One region of the Amycolatopsis acidiphila genome, then DNA from elsewhere that is predicted to be linked to it. Evidence: riboswitches for the same ligand, from Rfam matches in the RefSeq annotation. Region 1 holds a riboswitch; each other region holds the start of a gene.

Region 1 (9,699 bases):
ACGCCGGGCTCGACGTGGCCGACCGGATCGAGCTGACGATCGACGCACCCGAGGACGTCGTCGCGGCCGCGAAGGAGCACGAGAAGTTCCTGGCGGGCGAGACGCTCACGGTCTCGGTGTCCTACGGGGCCGTCGACGGCGGTTCCGAGGGCACCGTGGGCGAAGGCGTCAAGGTGCACGTGAAGGTGGTCAAGGCGTAACAGGGCGGCCGCGTCGATCGATCTACCGGCAACGGGGAGAAGCTGGGGAGCCGATCGTGTCGCGGACCGCGAAGAGATGGGTACTGACCGGGGCCGCCGTCGTGGTGGTCGCGATCGTCGTGGCGGCGGTCGTGGTGCTGCGCGGCGGCACGGACAGCCCGAACACGGCGTCGGCGGCGTCTTCGGAGGATTCCGGTGACGTGGTGAGCCGGTACCTGCTGGCGTGGTCCTCGGGTGACGACACCGCGGCCGGGGCGCTGACCGACGACCCGGCGGCGGCCGCGGCCGCGTTCAAGGCGGCGCGCACCGCGCTGGCCCCGACGGGGTTCACCGCGACGCTGAAGCAGGTGACCGGCCAGACCGCCGCCGTCCACGCGAAGTGGACCCTCGGCGCGGGCCGCGTGTGGAACTACGACAACAATCTCGAGCTCCGCCATGGCGACAACGGCTGGCGGGTGCACTTCACCCCGGCCGTCATCCACCCCGAACTGCGCCCAGGTGACCGCCTGGCCGTGCGGGGCGCGTCCGACGGGCCGGCGGTGAGCGACCGCGACGGCAAGCCGTTGATGACCTGGCAGGCGGACGGGCCGAAGGCCATCGACCCGGCCTTCGCGCCGCTCGTGCTGCCCGGGGTGGGCCGCCTCGCCAGCGACACCGGCAAGGGCTGGGCGGTGGTCCTCATCGACAGCGCGAACAAGGTGACGAGCCTCTACAGCGAGGGCCCGGCGCGGACGAAGACGCTCACCACGTCCTTGAGCAGCAAGGCCCAGACGGCGGCGCAGGCGGCGGTGGACGCGGCGGGCACGCCGGCCATGCTCGTCGCCGTCCAGCCCTCGACCGGGGACATCCTCGCCGTCGCCCAGAACTCGCGGGTGACCGACGGCAACGCGCTGACCGGGCTGTACGCGCCGGGCTCGACGTTCAAGATCGCGACCGCGGCCGCCGTGCTGGAGGCCGGGGTGGCGACCGCGGACACCGTGCTGCCGTGCCCGGGCACCGTGCAGCTCGGGCAGCGCACGATTCCCAACGACGACCAGTTCTCGCTCCCGCCGCTGCCGCTGCACTCGGCGTTCGCGCACTCGTGCAACACGACGTTCGCGCAGCTGGCCTCGCAACTGCCGGCCGACGCGCTGGCCAAGGCGGCGAGCCAGTTCGGGCTGAACGCGGACTTCGACGTCCCCGGGATGACCACCGAGGCGGGCAAGGTCGTGCCCTCCACCGGCGCCGCGGACCAGGTCGAGTCCGCGATCGGGCAGGGCGCGGTGCAGGCCAGCCCGTTCGGCCTCGCGCTGATGGCCGCGACGGTCTGTGCCGGGAAGGCGGTGACCCCGGAGCTGGTGCGGGACTACGCCACCTCGGTGACCACGGGCTACCAGCCCCCCTCGGGTGCGGTGCTGGGCACGCTGCGGTCGATGATGCGCGAGGTCGTCACCGGCGGGACCGCGACCGGGCTCGCGGGCAGCGGCAAGGTCTACGGCAAGACCGGCACCGCGCAGTTCGGGGACGGCAGCCACGCCAACGGCTGGTTCGCCGGTTACCGCGACGACTTGGCGTTCTCGGCGCTGCTGCTCGGCGCGGACTCGTCCAAGCCCGCGGTGTCGACCTCGGCGGCCTTCCTCTCGCGGCTCTGAACCCCGAACCACGCGACGAGGGCCCCGGCCAGCTCCACCGCCGCCCCGATGGCCAGCGCGGCACGCAGGCCGGCCGCGGCCAGCGCCACCCCGAGCACGGCGACGCCCAGCGCGGCGCCGAACATGCGCGCCAGGTTCACCACGCCCGCGGCCAGCCCGGCGCGGTCCGGTGACACGGCGCTGACCGCGACGTTCACCACGGGGCCGGTGTTGAGCGCGAGCCCGGCCCCCAGCACCGCGAACACGACCTCCAGGTACGGCAGGGGTGCCGTGGGGCCCGCGAGCGCGAAGGCGGTGAGCCCGCCGCCCATCAGCGTCATCCCGGCGGCCATCGCCGGCCGGGGGCCGATGCGGTTCACCAGCCGTCCCGTCAGCGGCGAGCCGAGCACGACCATGGCCGGGAGCGGCAGCAGCTGCAGCCCGGCGTGCAGCGGGTCGGCGTGGCGCACCTGCTGCAGGTGCAGGCTCGCCAGCAGCAGGAAGCCGTACATCCCGAACGTCATGCACAGCGCGACCACTGCCGCGACCCGCAACTGCCCGCGCCGCAGCAGCGCCAGCGGCAGCATGGCCCGCTCGCGGCGCTCCACCAGTACGAAGGCCGCGCCCGCGAGCACCGCGACCACGCCCGGCACGACCCCCGTCTGCACGGCCGCGTAGGTCAGCGCGCCCAGGAAGAGCACGGCCAGGAGCTGTCCCGGCACGTCGATGCCCCGCGGGCGGCCGTCCGCGGACTCCGGCACGGCGAAGGTCAGGCCGAGCGCGGCCAGGCCGACGGGCACGTTGAGCCAGAAGATCGCCGGCCAGCCCGCCCGCTCGACGAGGAACCCGCCCAGCACCGGGCCGCTGGCGAGCGCCACCCCGGTGACGGTCGACCAGGCGGCCATCGCCCGGTTGCGCTCCCGCCGGCCCGGGAAGACGACCGCGAGCAGCGCGAGGCTCTGCGGGATCGCCAGTGCCCCGCCCGCGCCCTGCATCGCGCGGGCGGCGACGAGCACCCCGGTGCCGGGAGCGAGCGCACACGCGAGCGAACCGGCCACGAACACCGCGATCCCGCACCGGAACAGTCGCCGCCGGCCGAACCGGTCGCCGAGGGTGCCGCCGGTCAGCAGCAGCGCGGCGAACGCGACGTTGTAGGCGTCGATCACCCACTGCAGGTCCGCCAGCGAGCCGTGCAGGCTCTCGCCGATCGCCGGCAGCGCGAGGTTGACCGCGGTGGTGTCGGTCTGGGCGAGGAACAGGCCCAGGCACAGGGACAGGAGTGTCAGCCGCTTGCTCATTCCTCCCGACGCTAGGAGCGCGACGTGTCGGTGACGGCCGAACCGTCGCCCGGCTAGCGTGGAAGCCATGGAAACCGTCGGACTCGCGGAGGTCGCCGCGGTGCTCGCCGAGCCGAGCCGCGCGGCGATGTGCCTCGCACTGCTCGACGGGCGCGCGTGGACGGTCGGCGAGCTGGCGAAGGCGGCCGGGGTGCGGCCGTCGACGGCCAGCGAGCACGTGGCGCGGTTGCGCGAGACCGGGTTCGTGAGCGGCGCCAAGCAGGGGCGGCACAACTACGTCCGGATCGCCGACCCGCGGGTGGCCGACCTGATCGAGCATCTGGCGCAGCACGCCGAGCACCGGCCCGCGCGCGGCCTGAAGGAGTCGCTGCGCGTGCAGCGACTGGCCTTCGCACGCACGTGTTACGACCACCTCGCCGGCACGCTCGGCGTCGCGATCCGCGACGGCATGGTGCGCACCGGGATCGTCGACGTCGCCGCCGGGCTCACCCTGACCGGACACGGCCGCGAAGTCCTGGTGGACCTGGGCGTGGCAGTGCCGTCCCACGGGCGGCGCCCCCTGCTGCGCGACTGCCTCGACTGGACCGAGCGCCGCGACCACTTCGGCGGCGCCCTGCCCGCCGCGCTGCTCGAGCACGCCGTCGGTGCGGGCTGGCTCCGCCGCGAGCCGCGTCGTGCGGTCCGGCTGCTGGCGGCGGAGCCGTTCCGGGGTCTCGGTGTTGCGCCGGACAGTCTCGTGCAGTCGGGAGTGGCCTGATTTCGTTGGGGAACAAGGGTTATCGCGTGCGACGCGGGACCCGCCGGGACCGCGGACGTGGCGCCGGCGCTGCGCCGGCGGTGAGCCGCCGCGGCCATTCGAAGCGCAGCCCGACGCCCGGCGGCAGGTGCGCGAACGCGTCGGCCAGTCTCGTCAGCGTGCTGGTGGCGCGCTGCAAGTCCATTTCACCGTAGGGGAACGGCTCCTCGCGCAGTGAGCCCCACGCGGCGAGCGCGGCGCGGAACGGCGCTCCACGGCCGTGTTCGACCGCGTCGTGCACGACCGACGCCAGCACCTCGGCGACCGCGACGTCCCGCTGGTGGTGCGCGAGCAGGCGACGGCTGCGTTCCCGTGCGTCGTAGCGGGTGCGGCCGTCGAGCACGCGCGTGGACGAAAAGAGCGCGCCGGCGGCGAGACAGCCGAAGACGCCGCTGCCGAGGTTCAGCTCGCGTTCGGTCACAGCGTGTGCCAGATCGTGCGGCACGCGCCACTTCCGGTCGTAGGAGCGCATTTCGAGCGTGACGCGGTCATCGCGGTGCAGCACCGTGCGGGTGCCCCCGCCGGGCCAGGGGTGGAAGAAGACGAGCACGCGCCCAGCATCCGGTGCCGGGTGGGCGTCGGTCCACGGATTTTCCCGCCGCTTCTATACCCTGGGTCCGAAAAGGGGAGGTGGCGGTGGCGGAGCTTCCGGTCGTGCTGGGCCTGGGCGCGGCCGTCCTGCTGGCCGCGGTGCTCGCCGTCCGGCTGTCCACCCGCGTCGGCCTGCCCTCGCTGCTGATCTACCTCGGGCTCGGCGTGCTGCTGGGCGAGGCCGGCTTCGGCATCCAGTTCTCCGACGCCTCGCTCACCCAGTCGCTCGGGCTGGCCGCGCTGGTGCTGATCCTCGCCGAAGGCGGGCTCACCACCCGCTGGTCCTCCGTGAAACCCGCACTGGGACAGGGAATCGTACTGTCCACTGTGGCCGTCGGGATCAGCGTCGCGACCACCGGTGCGGCACTGCACTGGCTGCTGGGGCTGGACTGGCGGATGGCGCTGCTGTGGGGCGCGGTGCTCGCCTCCACCGACTCCGCCGCGGTGTTCTCGGTGCTGCGCACGGTCGGGATCCGCAAACGGCTGGTGGGCGCGCTGGAGCTGGAGTCCGGCATCAACGACGCGCCCGTCTACATCCTTGTCGTCGTGCTGGCCGAGGGCACGCGCGTCGACTGGACGCTGCCGCTGCTGGTGGTCTACGAGCTGCTCGCCGGACTGGCGATCGGCGCCGCCCTCGGCTGGGTGGGGGCCTTCGCCCTGCGCCGGGCCGCGCTGCCGGCCACGGGCCTGTACCCGCTCGCGACCGTCGCGATGTGCATCGTCGCGTACGCGTCCGGTCAGCTTGCGCACGCGTCGGGCCTGCTCGCGACCTACGTCGCCGCGCTCGTACTCGGCAACGCCCGGCTGCCGCACCGGTCGGACACGCTGTCCTTCGCCGAGGGGATGGGGTGGCTGGCGCAGATCGGCCTGTTCGTGCTGCTGGGCCTGTTCGCGTCGCCGGAGCGACTGCTCGACGCCGTGGTGCCGGGGCTGGTCGCCGCGGCCGTGGTGCTGCTCGTCGCCCGGCCGCTGTCGGTGCTGCTCTCGCAGCTGCCGTTCAAGGTGCCCTGGCGCGAGCAGGTGTTCCTGTCCTGGGCGGGACTGCGCGGGGCGGTGCCGATCGTGCTCGCGATGATCCCGCTCGCCACCGGCCTGCCCGGGGCGGAGCGGCTCGTCGACGCGGTGTTCGTGCTCGTGATCGTGCTCACCCTGGTGCAGGGCACGACGCTGGCGCCGGTGGCGCGCCGGCTCGGCCTCGCCGCCGAGACCGAGCCCCAGGAGATCGAGGTCGACGCGGCGCCGCTGGACGAGCTGGGCGCGGCGCTGCTGCAGGTGCGGGTCCAGCGCGGGTCGCGGCTGCACGGGGTGTACCTCAGCGAGCTGCGGCTGCCGGCCGGGGCGTCGCTGAGCCTGATCGTGCGGGACGGCGCGAGCTTCACCCCGCAGCGGACGAGCCGGCTGCAGGAGGGGGACCAGCTGCTGGTGGTCGCCACCGAGTCCGCACTGGTCTCGGCCGAACGGCGGTTGCGGGCGGTCGACCGGGCAGGCCCGCTGGCTCGCTGGCGCGGGGAGTCGGGGCACTGATAGGGTTCCGTGATAGGTCATGAGTGCCAGCGCGTAGCCCCGGCTAGCTGGCCGGCAACCCTCCAACCGCGGTGGGGTGCCCCGGGTGAGGACCTGGCCTGCCGCGCGGTGCGGCGGGCAAGCGCGGGCCCCTCGTGGGTCCCCAGGACCGCCCGAGGAGGCGCCATGACACTCGCACTCGACCCCGTCCGGACCTGTCTGCCGGCTACGCTCAACACCCAGGTCCCGCTCGTCACCGGCGAGACCGTGGAGTACGCGAACCTCGACCACGCGGCGAGCGCGCCCTGCCTCGCCGCCGTGCGCGACGCCGTCGACGAGTTCCTGCCGTGGTACGCGAGTGTGCACCGGGGCGCCGGCTTCGCCTCGCAAGTGTCCACAAAGGTCTATGAGCGCACCCGCGATGTCCTGCGCCGCTTCGTCGACGCCCGCGCCGGCGACACGGTGATCTTCACCCGCAACACCACGGACGCGCTGAACCTGCTGGCACGCAGCGTGCCGCGGCACACCTCTGTCGTGGTCTTCGACACCGAGCACCACGCCGCGCTCCTGCCGTGGCGCGGGCCGAACGTGCAGCGCATCCCGACACCTCGCACGCGGCTCGCCGCGGTGTCCGCTGTGGACAGTGCGCTCGCCGCCACTCCGGTGGGCCCGCGGCTGGTCGTGCTGACCGGGGCGTCCAACGTGACGGGCGAGCTGCTGCCGGTCCGCGAGATCGCCGCCGTCGCCCGGCGGCACGGTGCCCGGATCGCGGTCGACGCCGCCCAGCTCGCGCCGCACCGGGCCGTCTCGCTGCGCGAGCTGGACGTCGACTACGTGGTGCTGTCCGGGCACAAGCTGTACGCGCCCTTCGGCGCGGGCGCGCTGGTCGGGCGCTCCGACTGGCTGCGGGCGGCACAGCCGTACCTCGCGGGCGGCGGCGCGACGAAGCTGGTCACCGAGCGCGACGTGGTCTGGAACGTGGGTCCCGAGCGGCACGAGGCCGGCTCGCCCAACACCGTCGGCGTCCACGCGCTCGGCGTCGCCTGCGAGCAGCTCGCGCGGAACTGGGCCGCGGTGGCCGAGCACGAGCACGAACTGCTGACCCGGCTGCGCCGGGGGCTCGCGGGCGTGCCGGGGCTGGCCGAGCTGCGGTTGTTCGACGACGACGGCGACCGCGTCGGAACCGTCAGCTTCACGGTCGAGGGATACGAGCCGGGCTGGCTGGCCGCCGTGCTGTCGGCCGAGTACGGCATCGGCGTCCGCGACGGCGCCTTCTGCGCGCACATCGCGACCCGGCGGCTGACCGGCGGCCAGGCGCTGCGGGTGAGCCTCGGCCTGGGCACCACGGCCGGCCACGTCGACCGGCTGGTGCTGGCGTTGCGGCAGGTCGTCGCCCGCGGCCCGCGCTGGGCCTACGACCGGGTGGCGGGCCGCTGGGCCCCGGTGCCCGACCCGCGCCCGCTGCCCGCGTTCCTCGGCTGAGGAGGCTCGGCGGCGGGTGGGTGGGCCGGACGTGGACAATGGCCTGGTGAGCACCGAACAGGGATCGCAGCCCGAGATCGAGCCCGGGCAGTCGGCGCCGCCGAAACGGCGGGTCGTGCTGCTGGCCTGCGTCGCGGCGGTGGCGCTGGCGCTCGACATCGTCAGCAAGGTCATCGTGGTGTCCACTTTGGAGGACCACGCGCCGGTGCGGATCCTGGGCGGGCTGGTCTACCTGCAGCTTGTCCGCAACCCGGGCGCGGCGTTCTCCATGGCCACCGGGCTGACCTGGGTGTTCGCCCTGGTCGCGATCGGCGTCGTGGTCGTGCTGATCTGGTTCGCGGGACGGCTGCGCTCGGCGGGCTGGGCCGTCGGGCTCGGCCTGGTGCTCGCCGGGGCGCTGGGCAACCTGCTCGACCGCATCTTCCGCGCGCCCGGCCCGCTGCGCGGCCACGTCGTCGACTTCATCTCGGTGTTCGCGCCGAACGCCGAGGTGTGGCCGGTGTTCAACGTCGCCGACTCGTGCATCTGTGTCGGCGGGGTGCTGATCGTGCTGCTGTCGCTGCTCGGGCGGGACTACGACGGGACCCGGCGGGCCAAGAAGTGAGCACGCGGATGCTGCCCGTGCCGGACGGGCTCGACGGGATGCGTGTCGACGCCGGGCTCGCGAAGCTGCTGGGGCTGTCCCGCACGGTGATCGCCGAACTGGCCGGGTCGGGCGAGGTGCTGGTGGACGGCAAGCCGGTGGGCAAGTCGGACCGGCTCGCCGCGGGCGGGCTGCTCGAGGTGACCCTGCCGGACCCGGACCGCCCGGTCGAGGTCGTCGCCGAACCGGTCCCCGGCATGCGCGTCGTGTACGACGACGAGGACATCGTGGTGGTGTCGAAGCCGGTCGGCGTCGCGGTGCACCCGAGCCCGGGCTGGACGGGCCCGACGGTTGTCGGTGGCCTGGCGGCGGCCGGTCTGCGCATCTCGACCTCGGGTGCGGCCGAGCGGCAGGGCGTCGTGCACCGGCTGGACGCGGGGACGACGGGCGTGATGGTCGTGGCGAAGAGCGAGCACGCGTACACGGTGCTGAAGCGGGCGTTCAAGGAGCGCACCGTCGAGAAGGGCTACCACGCCGTCGTGCAGGGCCACCCGGACCCGACGCGCGGCACCATCGACGCGCCCATCGACAGGCATCCGCGGCACGACTACAAGTTCGCCGTCGTCGCGGGCGGTCGGCCGAGCGTCACGCACTACGAGGTGGTCGAGGCCTTCCGCGCGGCGTCCCTGGTGGACGTGAAGCTGGAGACCGGGCGGACGCACCAGATCCGCGTGCACTTCTCGGCGCTGCGGCACCCGTGCGTCGGGGATCTGACCTATGGGGCGGATCCGGTGCTGGCGCGGAAGCTAGGCCTGACCCGGCAATGGCTGCACGCCCGGACCCTGGGCTTCGCCCACCCGGCGGACGGCCGGTGGGTCCAGTTCGAGGCGGAGTACCCGGACGACCTGGCCCACGCGCTGGAAGTCCTGAGGGCGGAGGACTAGGCAGGGCTGCGCGCGAGCATTCTTGGCTGTCGTTGCCGGGTTCGCCTCGTGTGGGTGGTTGGGCGTTCGGGTCGCCGCTGTGCGCCGGGGGCCGGCCACCAACGCCGGAACCTAATCCCCCAGTGACCAGGTCAGGGTGCGCTCGTCCGGCTCGGGGCGGGGGCTCCACCGCAGCGAGGTCACCCGCGTCGCCTCGGGGAGGATGTACACCGTGTGGCCGCCCGCGGTCTCGCCCGGCTGCAGGCCGATCTTGTGCGGTGGCCGCGAGGTCAGCGAGACCGGTGCCTTCGTGATGGCCTTGCCCGCGGCGGTCACCAGCTCCAGATAGTTGTCCGGCAGCGAGACGAACGGCACGCCGCCGCGGTTGGTGATCTCGGTGTGCACGACGACGGCGCGCTCGCCCTCGTCCAGCCGGTAGCCCGCGGCCCCGAACAGGTAGTCCGCCGGGTCCTGCACCTCCAGCAGCTGAATGCTCAGCTGCTCACCTTCCAGCCCCTGCGTCGGCAGCGCGTCGCCGATCCTGCCCGCCCGCTGCCGTGGCGGCTGCGCGGGCTTGCGATCACCCCGGGCCCAGGACGCCGTCTGCGGCGGGCCCCACGTGCTGATCACCGGATCGACCGGGCGCGGCGGCGGCGCGGGCTGGGGCGGCGGGATCGGGCCGGACTGCGGCGCGGCATAGCGCGCGGGCGGGG
Region 2 (9,699 bases), 3.5 Mb from region 1:
TTGCGGCACGTCCGCGATGAGCGCTTCGGCCGCTTCGATGCGGTACCGCGGCTTCGACGTCCGCGCCTTGGCGCCGCGCTGCAACCACGCGAGCTCCTTGCGCGCGAGGTTGCGCCGCTTCTCCTCGGCGCTCGCCGCGAGCCGCGCCCGCTCGGCACGGGCGAAGATCCAGTCCGCGTAGCCGCCTTCGTACTGCTCGACGTTGCCGTTCGTGACCTCCCACGTCCGGCCGCACACGGTGTCGAGGAACCACCGGTCGTGGGTGACCACGACGAGCGCGGTGCGCCGGGCCAGCAGGTGGTCGGCGAGCCAGCGCACACCCTCGATGTCGAGGTGGTTGGTCGGCTCGTCGAGCACGACCAGATCGAGGTCGCCGACGAGCGCGGCGGCCAGCGAGATGCGCCGCCGCTCCCCGCCGGACAGGTTCGCCGTCGGCGAGTCCAGGCCGAGCGCGGTGAGACCGAGTCCGTCCACAATAGACCTGACTCGCGCGTCGGCGGCCCACTCGTGCTCGGCCGAGTAGTGCGACAGCACGGCGTCGCGCACCGTGGTCCCCTCGCCCAGCTCGGTGCGCTGGGTGACCACGGCCATCCGCAGGTCGCGGACACGGCTCACCCGGCCGGAGTCGGGCTCGGCGATCCCGGCCAGCACTTCGAGCAGCGTCGTCTTGCCGCCGCCGTTGAGGCCGACGACACCGATGCGCTCGCCTTCGGCCACGCCGAGCGAGACCCGGTCGAGCAACGGCTTGACGCCGTAGGACTTGCTGACGGACTCGAGGTTGATCAGATTCGCCCGCCCGTCACCCGACCACCGCCCCCCACGGGGGCGCTGCGCGCCACTGTTTTTCACGCGTGCACCTGGGGAGGAGGAGTGGGGCGGTGAAGGTCGTCACCGCCGACGAAACGGGCACCGGGCACCGGGCCGTGTGCGACGCGGACCGTCCGGCAGACCCCGGCGCCGGCCAGCTCGGCGGCCACCTCGAGCGCCGATTCCCCGTCCTCGCACAGGAAGGCGCAGGTCGGGCCGGAACCGGACACGGTACCGGCCAGCGCACCGGCGTTGACGCCCGCCCGCAGCGTGCGGCGCAGCCCCGGCCGCAGCGAGACCGCCGCGGCCTGCAGGTCGTTGCCCAGCAACAGCGCGAGCTGCCGCGGGTCGCCGGACGCGAGCGCCTCGACGACGGGCGCGTGCGAGCCGACGCGCGGCGGGTCGCCGTTCTCCCGCAACCGATCCAGCTCGTTGAACACCTGCGGAGTGGACAGTCCACGATGGTCGAACGCGAGCACCCAGTGGAAGGTGTGCCGGGAGAGCACCGGGACGAGCTGCTCGCCACGGCCGGTGCCCAGCGCGGTGCCGCCGTAGAGCGCGAAGGGCACGTCGCTGCCGAGCTGCGCCGCGACCTCGGCGAGCTCGTCGCGGCCGAGGTCCAGTTTCCACAACGACGTCAGCGCGACGAGGGTGGCCGCGGCGTCCGCGCTGCCTCCCGCCATGCCGCCGGCGACGGGAATCCCCTTGCGCAGCACCACGCGCACCTTCGGCTCCGGCTTGTCGACGTGCGCGGCGAGCGCCTCGACCGCGCGCCAGGCAAGGTTGTCCGTGCCCGTCGGCACCGCGTCCTCACCCTCGCCGTAGACCTCGACGCCGGGCTCCTCGGCGAGCGCGACGGTCACCTCGTCCGACAGCGACAGGGCGTGGAACACCGTGGTCAGCTCGTGGAACCCGTCCCCGCGCAGGTCACCGACGGACAGGTGCAGGTTGATCTTCGAGGGCACCCGCACGGTGACTGGTGGCGGTACGACGGCTAGCACCCGTCAAGACTACGTGGCCTCCCCTGCCCCTCGCCCGCGAGGAGAAGCAAGCTCGAGAGCGACCTGGAGCGCGGCTTCCGGCTGCGCCACGCCGCCGGTCTCCTCCAGGAACCGGGGGTGGTTGCCCAGCAGGAGCGCGACCAGCGAGAGCCGGGCGCGCAGCTGCGCGGCCGGCTCCCGCTCGCCGGCCGCGATGATCGTGAACAGCTCCTTCATCCGCGTGATGAGCGGGTTGCGGTCGGCGAAGTCCTTCAGCGCGGGCTGGTTCTCCTGCATGAACCGCATGATCGGGCCCAACCGGCCCGCGATCAGCTGCGCCAGCCGCCGGATCAGCTCCGCGCGCGCCTCGCCTTGGTCGGGCTGCTCGCGCGCCCACTCCAGCACCTCGTCCACCGACCCCGCGAGGTCGTCGAGCAGGCTCGCGACGATGTCCTCCTTGGTGCGGAAGTGGTAGTACAACGCGGCCTTGGTCACGTCGAGCTTTTCCGCGATCTCCCGCAGTGAGGTCTTCTCGTAGCCCTGCTCCACGAACAGGTCGAGCGCGACCTGCTGGATGCGCTCCCTCGTGTCACTGCGACGCCCCGCCATGACCGTCCTTCCTGAGAACCTTCTCAAACTAACTTGACGCCCGGCAAGTCGAAGCTCGTCTTACGGCTAGCCAATTGACTTGTCGGCCGACAAGTAATGCCGCTTCTCAGCTTACTTCCACAAGGGGATCACCATGACAACCACCATGAGCGCGCCTGGGGCGTGCGCACGGACCAGCGCCGGTGGTGGGCGCTCGTCGCGATCGGACTGGCCCAGCCGCTGGTCATCGTCGACACCACCATCGTCAACATCGCCCTGCCCTCGGCGCCGCGCGAGCTCGGCATGTCCGACGTCGCCCGGCAGTGGACGATCAGCGCCTACACCCTCGCCTTCGGTGGGTTGCTGCTGCTCGGCGGGCGCCTGGCCGACCGGCTCGGGCGCAAGAACACGCTCATCGTCGGCGCGATCGGGTTCGCGCTCGCCTCGGTCGTCGGCGGGGCGGCGACCGGGCCGGGCATGCTCATCGCGGCCAGGGCGGCGCAGGGGGGCTTCGCCGCGCTGCTCGCGCCGTCCACGCTGTCGCTGCTGACCGTCACGTTCACCGAGGCCCGCGAGCGGGCCAAGGCCTTCGGCATCTACAGCGCGATCATGATGTCCGGCGCCGCGCTCGGCCTGATCGCCGGTGGCGCCCTCGCCGAGTACCTCGACTGGCGCTGGTGCCTCTACGTGAACCTGCCGCTGGCCGCGATCGCCGCGGTGCTGGACTGGTCCGTGCTGCCGAAGGTCGAAGGCCACCGCGAGACCCGGCTGGACTGGATCAGCGCGATCCTGGGCAGCGGCGGCATCGTGTCGCTCGTCCACGCACTGGCGGAAGTCGCGACGCGCGGTCGGGTTCCGGCGTGGTGCTGGGCTTCGCCGGCGCGGCAGTCGTGATCATCGGGCGTTCGTGTTCCGGCAGACGCGGGTCGCGAACCCGTTGCTGCCGCTGCGGATCCTCGCCGACCGCACGCGTTCGGCCGGTTACCTGACCATCGGCGCGGCCTCGTTCGGCATGTTCGGCCTGTTCCTGTTCCTGACCTACCAGCTGCAGGGGATCATGCACTACGGCGCGTTCCAGGCCGGGCTGGCGTTCCTGCCGTTCCAGCTGGGCAACGTGCTCGTGTCGACGCTGCTGTCGCGCCGGCTGCTGCCGCGCACCGGGCCGCGGCCCCTGCTGGTGATCGGCATCCTGCTGATGGCAGCCGGGCTGGCGACGCTGACCCAGCTGACGCCGTCGCGACCGGATGGGGCGGCCGGGGTCCTCGCCTTGGCCGCGATCGGCGTCGGCGTCCTGGTCGGCCCGAAGAAGTGACCGGTGCTTTCCCGCAAGAGCACCCGGCTCTTGCGGGAAAGCGCTGTTCAGGCCGCGATGCTCTGCGGGCCCTCGGCGAGATGCGTGACGTACGCGCCGCGCTCGGCGATCCAGGCCAGCGCGCTGTCGGCCTGCCGGCCGCGGACGCCGACGCGGAAGCGGGCGACGGGGGTGTCGCCGACGCGGGTCAGCCCGCCGCCGATGGTCGCGAGCTCGACGTCGAACCGCGTCGCGGCCTCCGGCAGCAGCGCGCCGACGGCGGCGAAACCGATCAGCACCACGTCGGCGGCACGGTCGTACGCGGCGGTCTGGGCGCGGGGGGTGTCGATGGCGGGAAGCAGCGCGTCGGCGGTCCGGCTGCCGGGCGCGGCCAGCAGGTCCAGCACCGTGCCGTGCTCGACGACGCGGCCCGCGTCGAGGACAGCGACCTGATCGCAGACGCGCCGCACGACCGTGCTGTCCGGCGTGGTGAGCAGCACGGTGACGCCGAGTTCGGCACGGGCCCGGTCGAGGACGGTCAGCACCGAGGTGGCCTCCTCGGCCGCGATACCGGCTGTCGGGTCGTCGGCGAGCAGCACCGCGGGACCGGTCGCCAGGGCACGGGCGACCGCGACGCGCCGGCGCTGCGCCTCGGTCAGCTCGCCCGGCTGCTGGTTCGCGCGCTGGGTGAGGCCGACGATGTCGAGCACGCGGCCGACCCGGTTGCGCCGCTGCGGGCCGTCGACACCGAGCCGCTCCAGCGGGGCGGCGATGTTGCCGGCGACGGTGCGCTCGGCGTGCAGCGCCGGCACGGCGTCCAGCACGGCGACCTGGCGGCGCACCTCGCGCAGCCGGCGCCCGTCGAGGCCCGCGGTGTTCAGGCCGTCGAGGCGCACCGTGCCGCGGTCAGGTTTCTCTTGCAGGGCAACGACTTTGGCGAGAGTGGACTTGCCGGACCTGGCGGGGCCGACGACGCCGTAGAGCGCGCCCGCGCCGATCTCGAGGTTCACCTCGCGCAGGGCGAGGACCGGGGAACTCTTGCCGGGGAAGGACTTGGACAGATTTTCGACAGTGATCAACGGAAGCTCCATGCTGCGGGCGCCGCGGGCGCCGGACGTCACCGAACAGACTGTCCGCAAAGGACAGTCGCGAAAGGAATCGAACTCAGCGGGTGAGAACGGTCAGTGACGACATGCACACACGGTGCGGCGGCACTCATCAACGACTCGGCGCTTGGTGAGCATTCGCGTCCGGTACACGGCTTCCTCCATCGATCCTGGCGGTAGCACCTGCCCTGTGGAGGGTGGTTGCTGCGACTTCGGCGAGCCAGGTCTCTCAGTCGCTCGGGATGGATACGATAGAAGTAGAACGGATGTCCTGTGTTCTGCGCAAGTATCCTGGTCGAGATCACACAGGTTAATCACACGTACGGCGGTAAGGACCGGCCGCTGCGCCCTCGCGGAGACGCTACGCGTTGCTGCGTTGACGCTCCGCTATCCGCGCGAAGTCGGCGACGGTGATTTGCTCACCGCGGGCGCGGGGATCGACGCCCGCCGCCTGGAGCACCGCCCCGGCCCGTTCGGCCGAACCGGCCCACGAGGCGAGCGCGGCGCGCAACGTCTTGCGCCGCTGGGCGAACGCCGCGTCGACGACCGCGAACACGGCGGCCCGGTCGGCGGCGGTATCGGGCCGGGCGGCGCGTTCGAAGGACACCAGCGCGGAGTCGACGTTCGGCACCGGCCAGAACACCGCGCGCGGCACGGGGGCGACCTTGCGGGCCTTGCCGTACCAGGCGAGCTTCACGCTCGGGACGCCATAGATCCGGCTTCCCGGCCCCGCGGCCATCCGGTCGGCGACCTCGGTCTGGACCATGACCAGTGCGCGGCTCAGCGACGGCAGCTCGGCGAGCAGGTGCAGCACCACGGGCACGGCGATGTTGTAGGGCAGGTTCGCGACCAGTGTGGTGGGCGGTGCGGGCAACTCACCGGGCGCGAGTCTGAGCGCGTCCCGTTCGAGCACCGTGAGCCTGGCCGCGGCCTCAGGTGCGCGCTCCCGCACGGTCACGGGCAGCCGCGTGGCGAGTACCGGATCGATCTCGACGGCCACCACGTGGGCACCGGAGGCCAGCAGGCCCAGCGTGAGCGAGCCGAGCCCGGGCCCGACCTCGAGCACGGTGTCCTCCGCGCCCACCCCGGACAGCTCCACGATCCGCCGGACCGTGTTGGGGTCGTGCACGAAGTTCTGGCCGAGCTTCTTCGTCGGCTGTACGTCCAGCTCGGCGGCCAGCCCGCGGATCTCGGCCGGACCGAGCAGTTGTGCCACGCCGGAGACTCTACCCAACGTCAGGAACGGTCCCCGGCGAGCACAACGCGCTCGGTCAGGCGATCCCGGCCTTCTTGGAGCACACCGGCCACGCGCCCCAGCCCTGTCCGGCCTGAACCCGCTGCGCGACCACGATCTGCTGCTCGCGGCTGGCCTGGTAGGCGTGCTGCGCGTAGGCGCCGCCGCCGTAGGCCTGCCAGGTGCTGTTGGTGAACTGCAGACCACCCTCGAAGCCGTTGCCCGTGTTGGCCGCCCAGTTGCCGGTGGACTCGCAGCTCGCGAGCCGGTCCCACAGCGCGCCGTTGCTGATGTCGGGCTGCTTGGTGCCGACCCGGACGATCTTCGGCTTGGCCTCGGTGAGGACCTTCACCGACAGCTGCTCGCGGTCGGTCTCCGCGCCGTTCTTCTTGGTCACGCGGTAGGTGACGATCTGCTTGCCCGGCGCGCCGGGATCCTGCACGACCTGCTTGCCCGCGTCGAGCGTGGCGTCCTTGATCTGCTGGACGGGCGGGTCGATGTCCTCCTGCTGGTTGATCACCGAGACGCCGGTGCGGCTGATGTGCACCTCGGCGCCGTCGGCGATCTTGAACTGCAGACCACCCTCGACCTCGTCGTCCGGGCCCAGCGAGAGGTTCTGGTCCTTGAGGAAGTCGGCCGCGGTGACGGCCGTGCTGGTGACCTGGCGGGGCGCGGAGTCGCCGTCGTAGACGGTGACGTGCTTGAGGGTGTTGATCGTGACGGTCGAGCCCTCGAGCGGCAGCTCGGCGTTGGGCGCGATCGAGAAGAAGCTGCCCTGGCCGAACTTGCCGCTCATGCCCAGCTGGTCGAGCGCCTCGGCGAGCGTGTCGGCGCGGACCCAGGAGTCCTTCGCGACGCCGTCGACGACGAGGTTGAGGTGCCGGCCGCGCTCGAGCTTGATGACGCCGCCGTCGCCGACGGGAGCCTGCGGGGACGGGGAGAGCGCGTCGTGCTCGCCGACGGTCAGGCCCGCGTCGTGCAGCACCTCGCCGACGGTCTTGCCGTAGCTGTGCACGGTCTCGGTGTGCCCGTCGACGTCGACGGTGACGCTCTTGTTCATGGCCAACGCGGCCGCGCCGCCACCGGTGATGCTGATCAGCAGGGCCAGGACCGAGCCGCGCAGAAAGCGCTTCTTCCAGGTCTTGACCGCGGTGACGAGTGCCCGCTCGGGCTCCTCCTCGGCCTCCACGATCGCCGTGCGGTCCGCGGAAGCCAGATCCGGCAGCGCGAGCGCGGGCAGCATGGTCGTCTCGGCGTTGATCAGCCGGATGAGCTCGTCGACGTCGAGCTCGGCCTCCGCCATCATGTCGTCGGCGTCGGGACCGAGGACCGTGCGGAGGTCGTGCTCCGTGATGGCGAGGTCGTCGGAGAAGTCCCAGTCGTCCTCAGGATTCGGCCAGTCCAGCGTGCCGACGCCAGCACGCGAGGACGCGTACCAGTCCATCGTGTCGTCGAGGCGCGCGTGAGCCTGTCTACTACCAGTCACAGCAGGTCGTTCCCTTTCGCACTAGCGGCATCCGCAGTTCCGTGTCATCCCCAACCCCGACCTGCACTGACACGACTGCGGTTTTGCGCCTACCGATTAATCGGGTGGCACGATCACGGGACAGTAACGGGTCCCGCGAGGTTGCGCAAACACCGACCGGAATCTAGTGGTCTTCGTCACTCCTCCGTGTGGTGGGTGAGCGTCCACGAATGTCGCAATGCGTTCAACCCGTTGTGACAGAAGGGAGTTGGAACACGCGCTCGGCGTTCCGGCAAGCCGCCGATGCGACGTCTTCCAGACTCTGTTCTCGCAGCTCAGCCAGGTAACGAACGGTATAAGCGGTGCAATACGGTTCATTCGGCCTGCCGCGGAACGGATGCGGCGTCAGGAACGGTGCGTCCGTTTCGACCAGGAATTGCTCCGAAGGGACCAATCTCGCCGCTTCGTGCAGGTCACGGGCGTTCTTGAAGGTCACCGTGCCGGCGAACGACAGGACGTACCCGGCGTCGACACAGCGGCGGGCGATGGCCGCGTCCCCGGAGAAGCAGTGGAACACCACCCGCTCCGGCACGCCCTCCTCGGCCAGGATCCGCAGCACGTCCTCGTGCGCGTCCCGGTCGTGGATCATCAGCGGCTTGCCCACCCGCTTGGCGAGATCGATGTGCCAGCGGAACGCCGCCTGCTGGGCGTCGTGCGGCGCGTAGTCCCAGTAGTAGTCCAGACCCGTCTCGCCGACGGCGACTACACCGTCCGCCCGCGCCAGACGCTCTATTTCGGACCGCTCGGCGTCGCCGAAATCCTTGGTACGGGTGGGATGGACGGCCACCGCGGCGAACACGCGGGGGTCCCATGTGGACGCCTGCGCGGCCCAGCGGGCCGCGGCGAGGTCGTCCGCGACGGTCACCACGCGGGTCACCCCGGCGGCCTCCGCGCGGTCGACCATGGTCGCCACGTCGGCCGCAGTGACCGCTCCGCAGGCGTCGAGATGCGTGTGGGCGTCGACCACCGGCACCGGGAGGCGCTCCGGCACCGGCGGTCGTTCCTTCTTATTCGGCTTCGTCACGTTCGATCGGCGCCCACTCGGGCCCGGTCTCGCCGAGCTTCGGGTCGAGCTTCGCGAACAACGGGGTCGGCTTCGCCAGCGGACGCCCGACCTCGACCGGCGTGGACTGCCAGCGTGCCTGCTCGGCCGCGTAGTCCCCGGTGAGGATCGGGTTCGTCCGGCCGGGGATGTCGAGGTCCTCGACGTCGTGCAGCTCGGGCTGGGCCGCCCAGACCCCGGTCCCGCCCAGCGCCTCGTGCACCTTCTGCGCCGAGTGCGGCAGGAACGGCGTGAGCAGCGTGTTCGCGTCCGAGACCACCTGCAGCGCGGTGTGCAGCACCGCGTCCCGGCGCTCCGGGTCGTCCTTGAGCTTCCACGGCTCCTGGTCCGACAGGTACCGGTTCGCGGCCGTCACGACGCGCATGGCCTCGCCTGCGGCCAGCTTGAACCGCGAGCGCTGCAGGTGCCCGCCGACCGTCTCGAACGCCTTGCGTGAAAGCGCCTTCAGCTCCTCGTCCGCGGGTGCGGGCTTCGCCGGGGCCGGGACGGCGCCGTTGTTCTTGTGCGCCATCGAGATCGACCGGTTGACCAGGTTGCCCCACTCGTTGGCGAGCTCGAAGTTGGTCCGCCGGACGAACTCGTCCCAGGTGAAGTCGGTGTCCTGGGTCTCCGGGCCCGCCACCGAGATGAAGTAGCGCAGCGAGTCCGGGCCGAACTCGCGCAGGAAGTCGTGCACGTAGATGACCGTGCCCCGCGAGGTGGAGAACTTCGAGCCGCTCATCGTGAGGAACTCGCTGGAGACGATCTCGTCCGGCAGGTTCAGCGTGCCGTACCGGCCGATCTCGCCGCCGCGGTCGCCCGCGCCGTTGTGGCCGAGCAGCAGCGCCGGCCAGATCTGGGCGTGGAAGGTGATGTTGTCCTTGCCCATGAAGTAGTAGCCCCGCGCGTCGGGGTTCGTCCACCACTCCTGCCACTGGTCGGGGTTGCCCGTCCGGCGCGCCCACTCGACGCTCGCGGAGAAGTAGCCGATGACCGCGTCGAACCACACGTAGAACCGCTTGAGCGGCTGGTCGTGCCAGCCGTCCAGCGGGACCTTCACGCCCCAGTCCAGGTCGCGGGTGATCGGCCGGGGCCGCATGTCCTCGACCAGGTTCCTGGTGAACTT
Region 3 (9,699 bases), 430 kb from region 1:
CTGCCAGGGCAGGCGGACGTTCTGGGCCTTGATCGTGATGCCGCGCTCGCGCTCGATGTCCATCCGGTCGAGGTACTGCGCGCGCATGGCGCGTCCCTCGACCACGCCGGTGAGCTGCAGCATCCGGTCGGCCAGGGTGGACTTGCCGTGGTCGATGTGCGCGATGATGCAGAAGTTCCGGATGAGCTCCGGTGGCGTGAACGTGGTATCGGCGAAGGTCACTGATTTCCTCGGCTCGGTTGTGGGTGCCCTTCCAGTCTCCCATGCCCGGTGCAGGGGGATTTGGGGGTCATCCCCGATGCCGCCGCACGGTGCGAGTGCTGACCTGGAGGTATGAGCACCGCACCTGCCTCCCCCTCGGCCCGGCCGCGAGCGCCGGGTTTCCTCGCGCACGTGCTGGACCGGACGTTCGGTCGTCCCCGTGGCCTGCTGGGCAGGATCGGCGGCGCCGTGATGGCGTGCGGCAACGCCGGCACCGAACGCCATGTCGTGGACGTGGCGATACTCACGTCCGGCGAGACCGTCCTCGTCGTCGGTCCCGGTCCCGGCGTGGGCCTGATGGCGGCCTCCCAGCAGGCCGGGAGGGTCATCGGGGTCGATCCCTCCGAGGAGATGCTCGCGCTGTGCGCGGCCCGGTGCCCGAGCGCCGAGCTGCGGGGCGGCACAGCCGACCGGACCGGGCAGCCGGACGAGTCGGTCGACGTCGTGCTGAGCGTCAACAACGTCCAGCTCTGGGACGACCGCGCGGCCGGCTTCGCGGAGCTGCGGCGAGTACTCCGGCCCGGCGGCCGCCTTGTGCTGTCCACACACGAGAAGTCGCTGCCGGTGCCACGGCACGAGCTCGCCGCCGAGGTCGCCGCCGCCGGGTTCACCGACCTGCAGACCTGGACCTGGAACCCGCCCGGCCCCGGCACGACAGCGGCCGAACTGCGCGCCGTCAGTCCTTCGTGAGGTCCTCCTCGGCGCCGTAGTTGTCGTCCGCGTCGGCCTGTTCCCCGTCGTAGACGGCGGTGCGGCCCACGCCGCGTCGGGTGACGCCGAACCCGTGCAGGCCGACCGGCCCGTAGGTCAGGCGCGAGACGGTGGCGGAGGCCAGCAGGGTGAGTACGAAGGCCGCCCACCAGGCCACGCCGCGCAGCAGGTCACGGCGCCCGGACGTCGGTGCGGATCGGATGGTCCTCCGGGACCTCGACGAGCACGATGCGCAGGCCGTCGGGGTCGGAGATCCAGGCCTCGCGCAGCCCCCACGGCTCCAGCCGCGGCTCGCGGTCGGGGGTGACGCCGTGCCCGGCGAGCTCGGCGACGGCGGCGGCCAGGTCGCGCACCTGCAGCCACACGGCCACGTTCGGCGCGGGGGCGGCGTCGGCCCGGCCGGAGACTTCGAGCAGCCCCTGGCCGAGGAAGAACACCGTGCCGCCGGGGAAGGTCCGGTAGATCGCGAGCCCGAGCACGTCGCGGTAGAACGCGGTCGACCTCTCCGGGTCGGTGGGGCGAAGGAGGATTCGGCTGGTCAACACCTGCATGGCTACTCCCTATCGTAGTTGTCAGGAAGCGGCAATCGCGGCAATTCCGGCGAGCACAACGAGCGACCCGACCAGCCGCCGGACCGGATTGGCCTCGCCCAGCACGAGCCACGCAGCGAACCCGCCGAGCACGATGCTGACCTCCCGGGCGGGGGCGACGAGACTGACCGGCGCCATGCGCATCGCGTAGAGGACGAGCACATAGGCCACCGGCGAGAGCAGCCCCACGACGACCGCTTCCCGCCGGTGCGCGCGCCACAGGGTCCTTGTCCCGCCCTGCCGCAGCGCGACAGGCGCGAGCAGGACGCTCTCGAGCAGGGTGCCGGTGCTGAAGTACACCAACGGCGGGACCGCGAGCGCGTTGACGGAGTGATCGTCCCAAAGCGTGTAGGCGGCGATGGTGACGCCGGTGAGCAGCCCGTAGCCGATCCCGGCCCGCCGCCTCCGCCGGGCGGCCGAACTGGTGGTGGTGTCGGCGGTGGCATGGCCGGCACCGGTGTTGGCGTTGGCGCTGGCTTGACCGGCACCGGTGTTGGCCAGCCCCGTGCCGGTGTCGGTATCGGCGCTGGTGTCGGTATCGGCGCTGGTGTCGGTATCGGCGCTGGCTTGAGCGGCACCGGTGTTGGCCAGCCCCGTGCCGGTGTCGGCGAACCCGGTATCGGGGAGCCCACTGTGGGCGCTGCCGGTAGCCGGGAGCGTGGTATCGGCGCTGGTATGCCTGGTGCCGCCGTCGAGGAGCCCGGTCCCGGCGCTGGTGCCAGTGTCGGTATCGGCCTCGGGGCGCCCGGCGTCGGAGCCGGTGGTGTCGGCACCGGCGCGGGTGCCGGCGCGCCGCGCACTGGAGCCGGTGCCGATCAGCAGCACCCCGGCGACGACCAGAACCGCCCCGACCAAACCCAGGGCACCCGGCCGCTCTCCAAAGAACAAGACAGCCGCGAAGACCGACAACAGCGGGCCACTACCCCGGGCGAGCGGGTACACCACGGACAGGTCACCGACGGCGTACCCACGTTGCAGGATGACGCCGTACAGGACGTGGAAGACGGCGGTCAGCACGGCGGCGAGCAGCCAGGTCCATTGCGGACGCTGCGGCTCGAGGAACAACGTCACGACAGCCACCGGCACGCACACGGCGGCACCCACCGTGTAGTACAGGAAAACGAACCGGGCACCCCCACCGGCCACCCGCTTGGCGGCGAGGTTCCACCCCGCATGGACGAACGCAGCCACCAGGACGAGCGACAGGGCCGTACCGTTCACAGCGGGCCTTTTCCCTTCTGCCGAGCGCCGAAGGTCCAGACCCTGGATATCTCACGCCCAACCCCCATGAGCCACCGCCCCCGCCATCGCGACCCCCGTCACTCGCCCTCCGCCCGTCAGCACCCCCCGTCAGCCGACCCTCCCCGCGTGCGCTGCTGGATGGCGGCGCACGGCCGCCGAATCGCAGTGGCATCCCGTCTCGCGCTGCTTCGACCTACGGGCTGGACCGGCGACACCGGCTGGTAACGTTATTGGTCGTTGCCGTGTGGCATTCCGCCAAGGAGGAAGCCCGGTCCGCCGGGGCCACTGAGACGCGGCAGCGAATACGCCGAAACGATCAAGGAGCGCCCGCGTGGCCAACATCAAGTCCCAGATCAAGCGCATCGCCACCAACGAGAAGGCGCGCCAGCGCAACCAGTCGATCAAGTCCTCGGTCAAGACCGCGATCCGCAAGTTCCGCGAGGCCGCCGAGGCCGGCGACAAGGACAAGGCGCTCGAGCTGCAGCAGGCCGCCGCCAGGAAGCTGGACAAGGCCGCCAGCAAGGGTGTCCTCCACCCGAACCAGGCCGCCAACAAGAAGTCCGCCATGGCGAAGCGCGCCAACCAGCTCTGAGCTGACTCGTTCCGCGCTTTTCAGGAGGCCCGTCACACTGCGGCGGGCCTCCTGCGTTTCTCCTGGTCGACATGCCAATGACGAGCACGACTCGAACTGGGCCCGTCGGGCTACCCCTGCCCGCATCAGCGCAAATCACGCCGCTCGACCGGCCCGGTTCACGCCCGCCTGAGTCGGAGCGTCCGGGTCAGTGCCGGTCGCGGGCGCCGGGATCAGCGCAGTCGTCAGCCGTCCGGACCAACGCCGACCACGAGCGCCCGGGTCAACGCAAGTCACGAACGTCCGGGTCAACGCCGGTCGCGGACGCCGGGGTCAGACGCAGGTCGCCAGGCAACCGGTCAGCGCCGGTCGCGGACGCCAGGGTCAATGCAGGTCCTCAGCCGTCCGGATCGACCCCGGTCGCGGGCGCAGAGGTCAGCACAAGTCGCCAGCCATCCGGGTCAACGCAGCTCACGGGCGCCGGGGTCGGCGCAGGTCACGAACGCCCCGATCAGCGCAAGTCGCGGGCGTCCGCAAGGTCGAGGATCGCTCGTTCGAGCGCGTAGGACGGATCGGCCGCGGCACCTTTGACCTCGGCGTTCACCCGAGCCACGATCGCCATCGCCTTGTTCAGGCCTGCCGCGCCCCAGCCTCGGGCCTGCCCCTGCGCCTTGCGGATCTTCCACGGCGGCATCCCCAGCTCACCGGCCATCTGGTTCGGGTTGCCACGCCCCGCGGCGGACACCCGCGCGATGGTCCGGACCGCGTCGGCGAGGGCGTCGGCCACCAGGACGTGCGGGACGCCGATCTGCTCAGCCCAGCGCATCGACTCGAGCGCCGCGGAACGGTCACCGGCGACGGCGTTCTCCGCCACCGCGAAGCCCGTCACGTCGGCGCGCCCTCGGTGGTACCGCCGTACTGCTTCCTCGTCGACCTTGCCACCGGAGTCGGCGACGAGCTGGGCCGCGGCAGACGCGAGTTCCCGGAGGTTCGAGCCGACCGCGTCGATGAGGGCAGCGACCGCGCTCGCGTCGATGCGCCCTCCCGCTTGCCGGATTTCGTTGCGTACGAACGATTCCCGCTCGGCGGGCTTGGTGATCTTCGGGCAGTCGGCTATCTGTGCACCGGCCTTGCGCAACGCGGCGGGCAATGCCTTCGCCGCCTTGCTTCGGCCGCCGCCGGTGTGCACGACGACGAGCACGACCCCGTCCGCGGGCGACTTGAGGTAGGACAGCACCGCGTCGGCCAGCTCCTGCGAGATGTCCTGCGCGGCGTCGAGCACGATGACCCGCCCTTCGCTGAACAGCGACGGGCTGACGAGCTCGGCGAGCGCGGGAGCGGTGAGTTCGGACACGCGAACCCGGGTCATGTCGGCGGCCGGGTCTACCAGTCGTGCCGAGTCCAGCGCAGCGCGAACGGCCCGCTCGACAAGCAGTTCTTCCTCGCCGAGGACGAGGTGCAGCGACGACGTGGTGGTGGCTGGCGCGGTCACCCCACGATCCTGCCACGGTGACGAAGTCCGCAGGGGCATGGCGTCGATCGCGACCCGTGTCGTATGTTTGTTGCAGCTGCGTTGCCCTCGGGCACGCCGAAAATTGAATACCGCTCATCCAGAGGGGCAGAGGGAACGGCCCGATGAAGCCCCGGCAACCGGCGTCAGCCTGTCATCTCGATTCCGCGAGGTAGCTGACGATCACGGTGCCAATTCCGGCCCGCGCCAGCGGGGCAGATGAGGAAAGGACCTCGCGATGACTGCAGCCCTCAGCTCGACCTCGACCAAGCGCACCCTGGACCTGGGCCCGGCCGTGGAGCTGGTCTCCAAGGAAGAGGGCCACCGCCAGCCGCTGGCTCCCGAGTTCGTGTCCGCCGAGGACTTCTCGCCGCTCGAGGTCGCGTACGACTTCGGCCGCGTCCGCCGCGAGGACATCGAGGCCGGTCCGCGCAACATCTGGCGGTACAAGAAGCTCCTGCCGGTGCCCTCGAACGTCGAGGAGATCCCCAATACCGAGCCGGGCTGTACGAGGCTGGTGCGTGCCGATCGCCTCGCGAAGGCCCTGGGCCTGAAGCGGGTCTGGGTCAAGGACGACACCGGTAACCCGACCCACTCGTTCAAGGACCGCGTGGTCGCCGTCGCGCTCGCCGCGGCCCGCGAGTTCGGCTTTGACACCCTCGCCTGCCCGTCGACAGGCAACCTGGCCAACGCCGTCGCGGCCGCAGCGGCCCGCGCGGGCTGGCAGTCCGTCGTGCTCATCCCCTCCTCTCTCGAACGCGCCAAGATCCTCACCACCGCGGTCTACGACGGCAACCTGATCGCCGTCGACGGCAACTACGACGACGTCAACCGCCTCGCGACCCAGCTCGCCGCCGAGCACGAGACGTGGGCGTTCGTGAACGTCAACGTCCGGCCGTACTACTCGGAGGGCTCGAAGACGCTCGCTTTCGAGGTCGCCGAGCAGCTGGGCTGGCGGCTGCCGGAGCAGATCGTCGTGCCGATCGCCTCCGGTTCGCAGCTGACCAAGGTGGACAAGGGTTTCCGCGAGTTCGGCAAGCTCGGCCTCGTCGAAGAGACCCCGTACAAGGTCTTCGGCGCGCAGGCCACCGGCTGCTCCCCCGTCTCGACCGCCTTCCGCAACGGGCACGACGTCGTCCAGCCGGTCAAGCCGGACACCATCGCCCGCTCGCTGGCCATCGGGAACCCGGCGGACGGCCCCTACGTGCTCGACACCGTCAACCGCACCGGCGGTGCGATCGAGGACGTCTCCGACGAGGAGGTCGTCGAGGGGATCCGGCTGCTGGCCCGCACCGAAGGCATCTTCACCGAGACCGCCGGCGGCGTCACCGTCGCGACGGCGAAGAAGCTCATCGAGACCGGCAAACTCGACCCCGACGCCGAGACCGTCCTGCTCATCACCGGTGACGGGCTGAAGACTCTCGACGCGATCGAAGGCCAGGTCGGACCGAAGGCCACAGTTCCGCCCTCGGTGGACGCCGTGCGCCGCGCTCTCGAGAGCTGAGTTCACTTTCCCCTTCGCACCACCGCCGGTTCTCCGCTGTCGGCGATCACCGCCGTGTCGCCGTCGGTGTCGGTGCGGGTGACCAGCGCGCCGTCGGCCACCAGCGAGTCCACAGTGGATTTGCTGGGATGGCCGTAGCTGTTGCCCGCGCCGACACTGATGAGTGCGAGCCGGGGAGCGACGGCGGCGAGGAAGCGTGGATTGGAGAACCTGCTTCCGTGATGAGGAACCTTCAGCACCTCCGCGTGGAGATCCGCGCCGCTGTCGAGCAAGTCGGCTTGCGCCAATAGCTCGACATCGCCGGTGAGCAGAACGCGTCCAACGGATGTCAACGCTCGCAGCACGATCGACGTGTTGTTGATATTCGTTCCGTCCGCGTCGTCGTCTTGCTGGGAACCAACGTAAAGCGGTCCGATCACCTCCAGAGACAGTCCGGGCCAGTCCAGCCGCTGGCCGAGTTCCAGTTCCAGCAACGGCACGCCGTGCCGTGCCGCGATCTGAGCCACCTGCCGCCAAGCCCACGCCGGCATCCGGCCAGGTCCGACCGCCACCGCGCCGACCGAGCGGCCGTCGAACACCGAGTCCAGGCCACTGATGTGGTCGGCGTGCAGGTGGCTCAGCACCACCAGCGGCACCCGGTCGACACCCAGCCGCCCGAGGCACTCGTCGACCGGGCCTGGCTCGGGACCGGTGTCGACGACGATCGCGCGCCCGGGTTCGGCCGTCGAGAGGACCTCCGCGTCCCCTTGACCGACGTCGCAAGCCACCATCGCCCATCCCGCCGGTGGCCAACCCGGTGCGATCACCTGGACCGGCACCACAACCAGCAGCACGCACACCAGTGCGAGCGCCAACCCGACCCGCAGACGCGGCCGCCGCAGGACCACCACCAGCACGGCCACCGCGACGAGAGCCAAAAGCCCGCCCCACCAGCCGCCGGGCCAAGGCAGAACCGCACCGGGTACCCGGGATGCGTGGTGGGCGACCAGGAGGAGCCAGTGCGCCTCGGGACCTGCCGCGAGCGCGGGCAGCTTGGCCGCGGCCGGCCAGAACAGGGCCAGCACGGCTGTCACCACGCCCAGGACCGTGGCCGGGGCGACCACCGGGGCGGCCAGGATGTTCGCCGCGATCGAGACGACGCTGATCTGCCCGGCCATCCCGGCGATCACCGGCGCGGTGACCAGGAAGGCGGCGAGCGGGATGGCGAGCCCTTCGGCAAGTCCGGGCGGCACGCCGTGCCTAGTCATCGCGGCGGCCCAGCGCGGCGCCAGCAGCACGAGCCCGGCGGTAGCGAGGACCGACAACGCGAAGCCGAAGCTCACGGCCATCGCCGGGTCGTAGACCACCAGGACGCATACCGCGGCCGCCAACGCCGGCAGTACCGATCGTTGCCGTCCCAGTGCCAGCGCCAGGAGACCGATCGCGCCCATCACTCCGGCACGGAGCACGCTCGGCTCGCCACCGGTGAGGATCACGAAGCCGACGAGCGCCAACCCGGCCACTACCGCGGATAGTCGCGGCCCAACGCGCAATACCCGGAGGAGCAACAGAACAGCCCCGGCCACGACTGCCAGATTGCTCCCGCTGACCGCCATCAGGTGGGAGAGCCCGGCATCCTTGAACTCGCGCTGGACCTGCGGCGATACCCCGCTGGTATCGCCGACGACCAACCCCGGGAGGAGCCCCGCCGCGTCCTCGGACAGGACAGAGCAGGCCTGGCGAAGAGCCGCCCGCGTGGACTCGGCCGCTCGTTGCCACCAGGGCGCCCCACTGGCCGCCACCGGCGGCCCCCGCACGTACACCACCGCTACGGTCAGGTCCGCGTCGCGGGGGAGAGCGAGTGAGCCTTTGGCCGTCACGTCCTGGCCGGGCAGCAGGCTCGACCAGGATTGGAACGGGGCGAGCAGCACCACCCGTCCCCTCGTGCCGACGGGCCTGCCCGCCGCCTCGGCTTGCTGGGTTGTCGCCGTGATGACCACCGACCGCGCACCCGCTTGTTGACCGGCGTAGCCGGCGGACTCGATCGGCTTCGGTCGCTCGTTCACCGTGACACGCAGCGTGGCTGTCGCTCCGTGTACGCCCAGCGCGGACAGCGGATCGTGCTGCGCCTGGTGGAGGCGTACGGCCAGTGGGCCGGCAAGAAGCAGCCCAGCCAGCAACAACGCACCCGCGCCGGCGAACCACCTGGGGCGCGTTGCCCGCCATCGCCACAACAGGAGTGAAGCCACCGCGACCGCGGCCACGCCACCTGCCAGTGCGGCCCACCAGCTCCAGAGCAACCCGGTCAGTACGCCCAGCCAGAGGACCAGCGCCGAAGGGACCAGCCGGAAGTCGTGCCAGGTAGGAATTCTGGCTTCGGCGGGCATCAGACCGTCACCTGGTCACGCAGGCGCGAGAACTTCGTGGCACCGATGCCGTCGACCTCTTGGAGTTGATCGACCGAACTGAACGAGCCGTGCTGGGTCCGCCAATCGATGATCCGCTTCGCGGTGACTTCGCCGACTCCTGGAAGTGAATCGAGTTGCTCGGCCGACGCGGTGTTCAGGTTGAGCTTTCCGGGGGCTGCGGATGCGTCGGCTTGCTGCGGCGCCGTCGGCGGGGGCGCGGCGACGCCGACGTTCAACTGCTCGCCGTCGGTGAGTTTCCTGGCCAGGTTGAGCGCGGTGATGTCGGTGCCGTCGAGGGCCCCGCCGGCCGCGCTCAACGCATCGGCGACACGGGCCCCGCTCGGCACCGTCACGAGACCGGGCGAGCGGACTTTCCCGACGACGCTGACCACGAGGGAGCTTTCGGCGGCTTTCGACGGGGACGCGGCGGCAGTCGGTGGGCTGTCACGCGCGGCGGGCAGCAGGGGCGCCTGTTCGGCCGGCGGGCTGCCGCCGAGCAGGAGGACGGAACCGCCGACAAGGACCACCACCGCGGCGAGTACCGCGATGAGAGCCGTCAACCGGCGGCGGGCTGGACTCCGGGTCAGGGCGGGCGGCACCCAGCGTTCGACGAGCCTGCCCACGAGCGGCGGTTCACGTTCGACGGCGAGCGCCTGGTCGGCGAGCTGGCGGAGGCGGTTGCGAGCCTGGGACTCCGGTGCTTGGGGGAATGTTTGTTCGAACACGCGATCGACGCTACGAGGGGTGGGCTCGGGCGGGAAAGCGGGAGTTGGGCCGGGTGTGGACAACTGGGGTTCTGTGGACAACTCGAGGCAGGGTCGGGAGTAGGCGAGCCGCAGCAGCGCTCACGAAGCCGGAATGGGCCGGGGCAGAGCGGCAACGAGTCGGTTGCCCGACCTCAGCGGAGACCCGCCGGATCCCGC

What was found. A riboswitch is a leader RNA that binds a small molecule or an ion and turns the genes downstream of it on or off. The one in region 1 is predicted to bind S-adenosylmethionine.
Region 2: another riboswitch for S-adenosylmethionine. It lies ahead of LWP59_RS34185 (methionine ABC transporter ATP-binding protein); the one in region 1 lies ahead of LWP59_RS11350 (aminotransferase class V-fold PLP-dependent enzyme).
Region 3: another riboswitch for S-adenosylmethionine. It lies ahead of thrC (threonine synthase); the one in region 1 lies ahead of LWP59_RS11350 (aminotransferase class V-fold PLP-dependent enzyme).

Annotation. Positions count from the first base shown of each region.
Region 1 is NZ_CP090063.1:2,325,564-2,335,262, forward strand. Features, by position in the region: gene ileS (isoleucine--tRNA ligase) at 1-200, shown strand, start outside; gene LWP59_RS11325 (penicillin-binding transpeptidase domain-containing protein) at 257-1,831, shown strand; gene LWP59_RS11330 (MFS transporter) at 1,735-3,108, opposite strand; gene LWP59_RS11335 (ArsR/SmtB family transcription factor) at 3,176-3,865, shown strand; gene LWP59_RS11340 (hypothetical protein) at 3,885-4,454, opposite strand; gene LWP59_RS11345 (potassium/proton antiporter) at 4,541-6,019, shown strand; SAM riboswitch class IV at 6,035-6,149, shown strand; gene LWP59_RS11350 (aminotransferase class V-fold PLP-dependent enzyme) at 6,185-7,480, shown strand; gene lspA (signal peptidase II) at 7,527-8,084, shown strand; gene LWP59_RS11360 (RluA family pseudouridine synthase) at 8,081-9,007, shown strand; gene LWP59_RS11365 (AsnC family protein) at 9,119-9,699, opposite strand, start outside.
Region 2 is NZ_CP090063.1:6,992,790-7,002,488, forward strand. Features, by position in the region: gene LWP59_RS34165 (ABC-F family ATP-binding cassette domain-containing protein) at 1-849, opposite strand, end outside; gene LWP59_RS34170 (4-(cytidine 5'-diphospho)-2-C-methyl-D-erythritol kinase) at 846-1,808, opposite strand; gene LWP59_RS34175 (TetR/AcrR family transcriptional regulator) at 1,818-2,396, opposite strand; gene LWP59_RS40505 (MFS transporter) at 2,559-3,269, shown strand; gene LWP59_RS40510 (MFS transporter) at 3,283-3,687, shown strand; gene LWP59_RS34185 (methionine ABC transporter ATP-binding protein) at 3,735-4,745, opposite strand; SAM riboswitch class I at 4,931-5,021, opposite strand; gene rsmA (16S rRNA (adenine(1518)-N(6)/adenine(1519)-N(6))-dimethyltransferase RsmA) at 5,134-5,988, opposite strand; gene LWP59_RS34195 (resuscitation-promoting factor) at 6,044-7,450, opposite strand; gene LWP59_RS34200 (TatD family hydrolase) at 7,716-8,522, opposite strand; gene metG (methionine--tRNA ligase) at 8,539-9,699, opposite strand, start outside.
Region 3 is NZ_CP090063.1:1,895,115-1,904,813, reverse strand. Features, by position in the region: gene lepA (translation elongation factor 4) at 1-222, opposite strand, end outside; gene LWP59_RS09285 (class I SAM-dependent methyltransferase) at 334-951, shown strand; gene LWP59_RS09280 (hypothetical protein) at 938-1,129, opposite strand; gene LWP59_RS09275 (VOC family protein) at 1,143-1,523, opposite strand; partial or broken gene LWP59_RS09270 (EamA family transporter) at 1,545-1,985, opposite strand; partial or broken gene LWP59_RS09260 (EamA family transporter) at 2,346-2,783, opposite strand; gene rpsT (30S ribosomal protein S20) at 3,136-3,396, shown strand; gene holA (DNA polymerase III subunit delta) at 3,887-4,867, opposite strand; SAM riboswitch class I at 4,979-5,111, shown strand; gene thrC (threonine synthase) at 5,124-6,389, shown strand; gene LWP59_RS09240 (ComEC/Rec2 family competence protein) at 6,392-8,755, opposite strand; gene LWP59_RS09235 (ComEA family DNA-binding protein) at 8,755-9,501, opposite strand; gene LWP59_RS09230 (DegV family protein) at 9,675-9,699, opposite strand, start outside.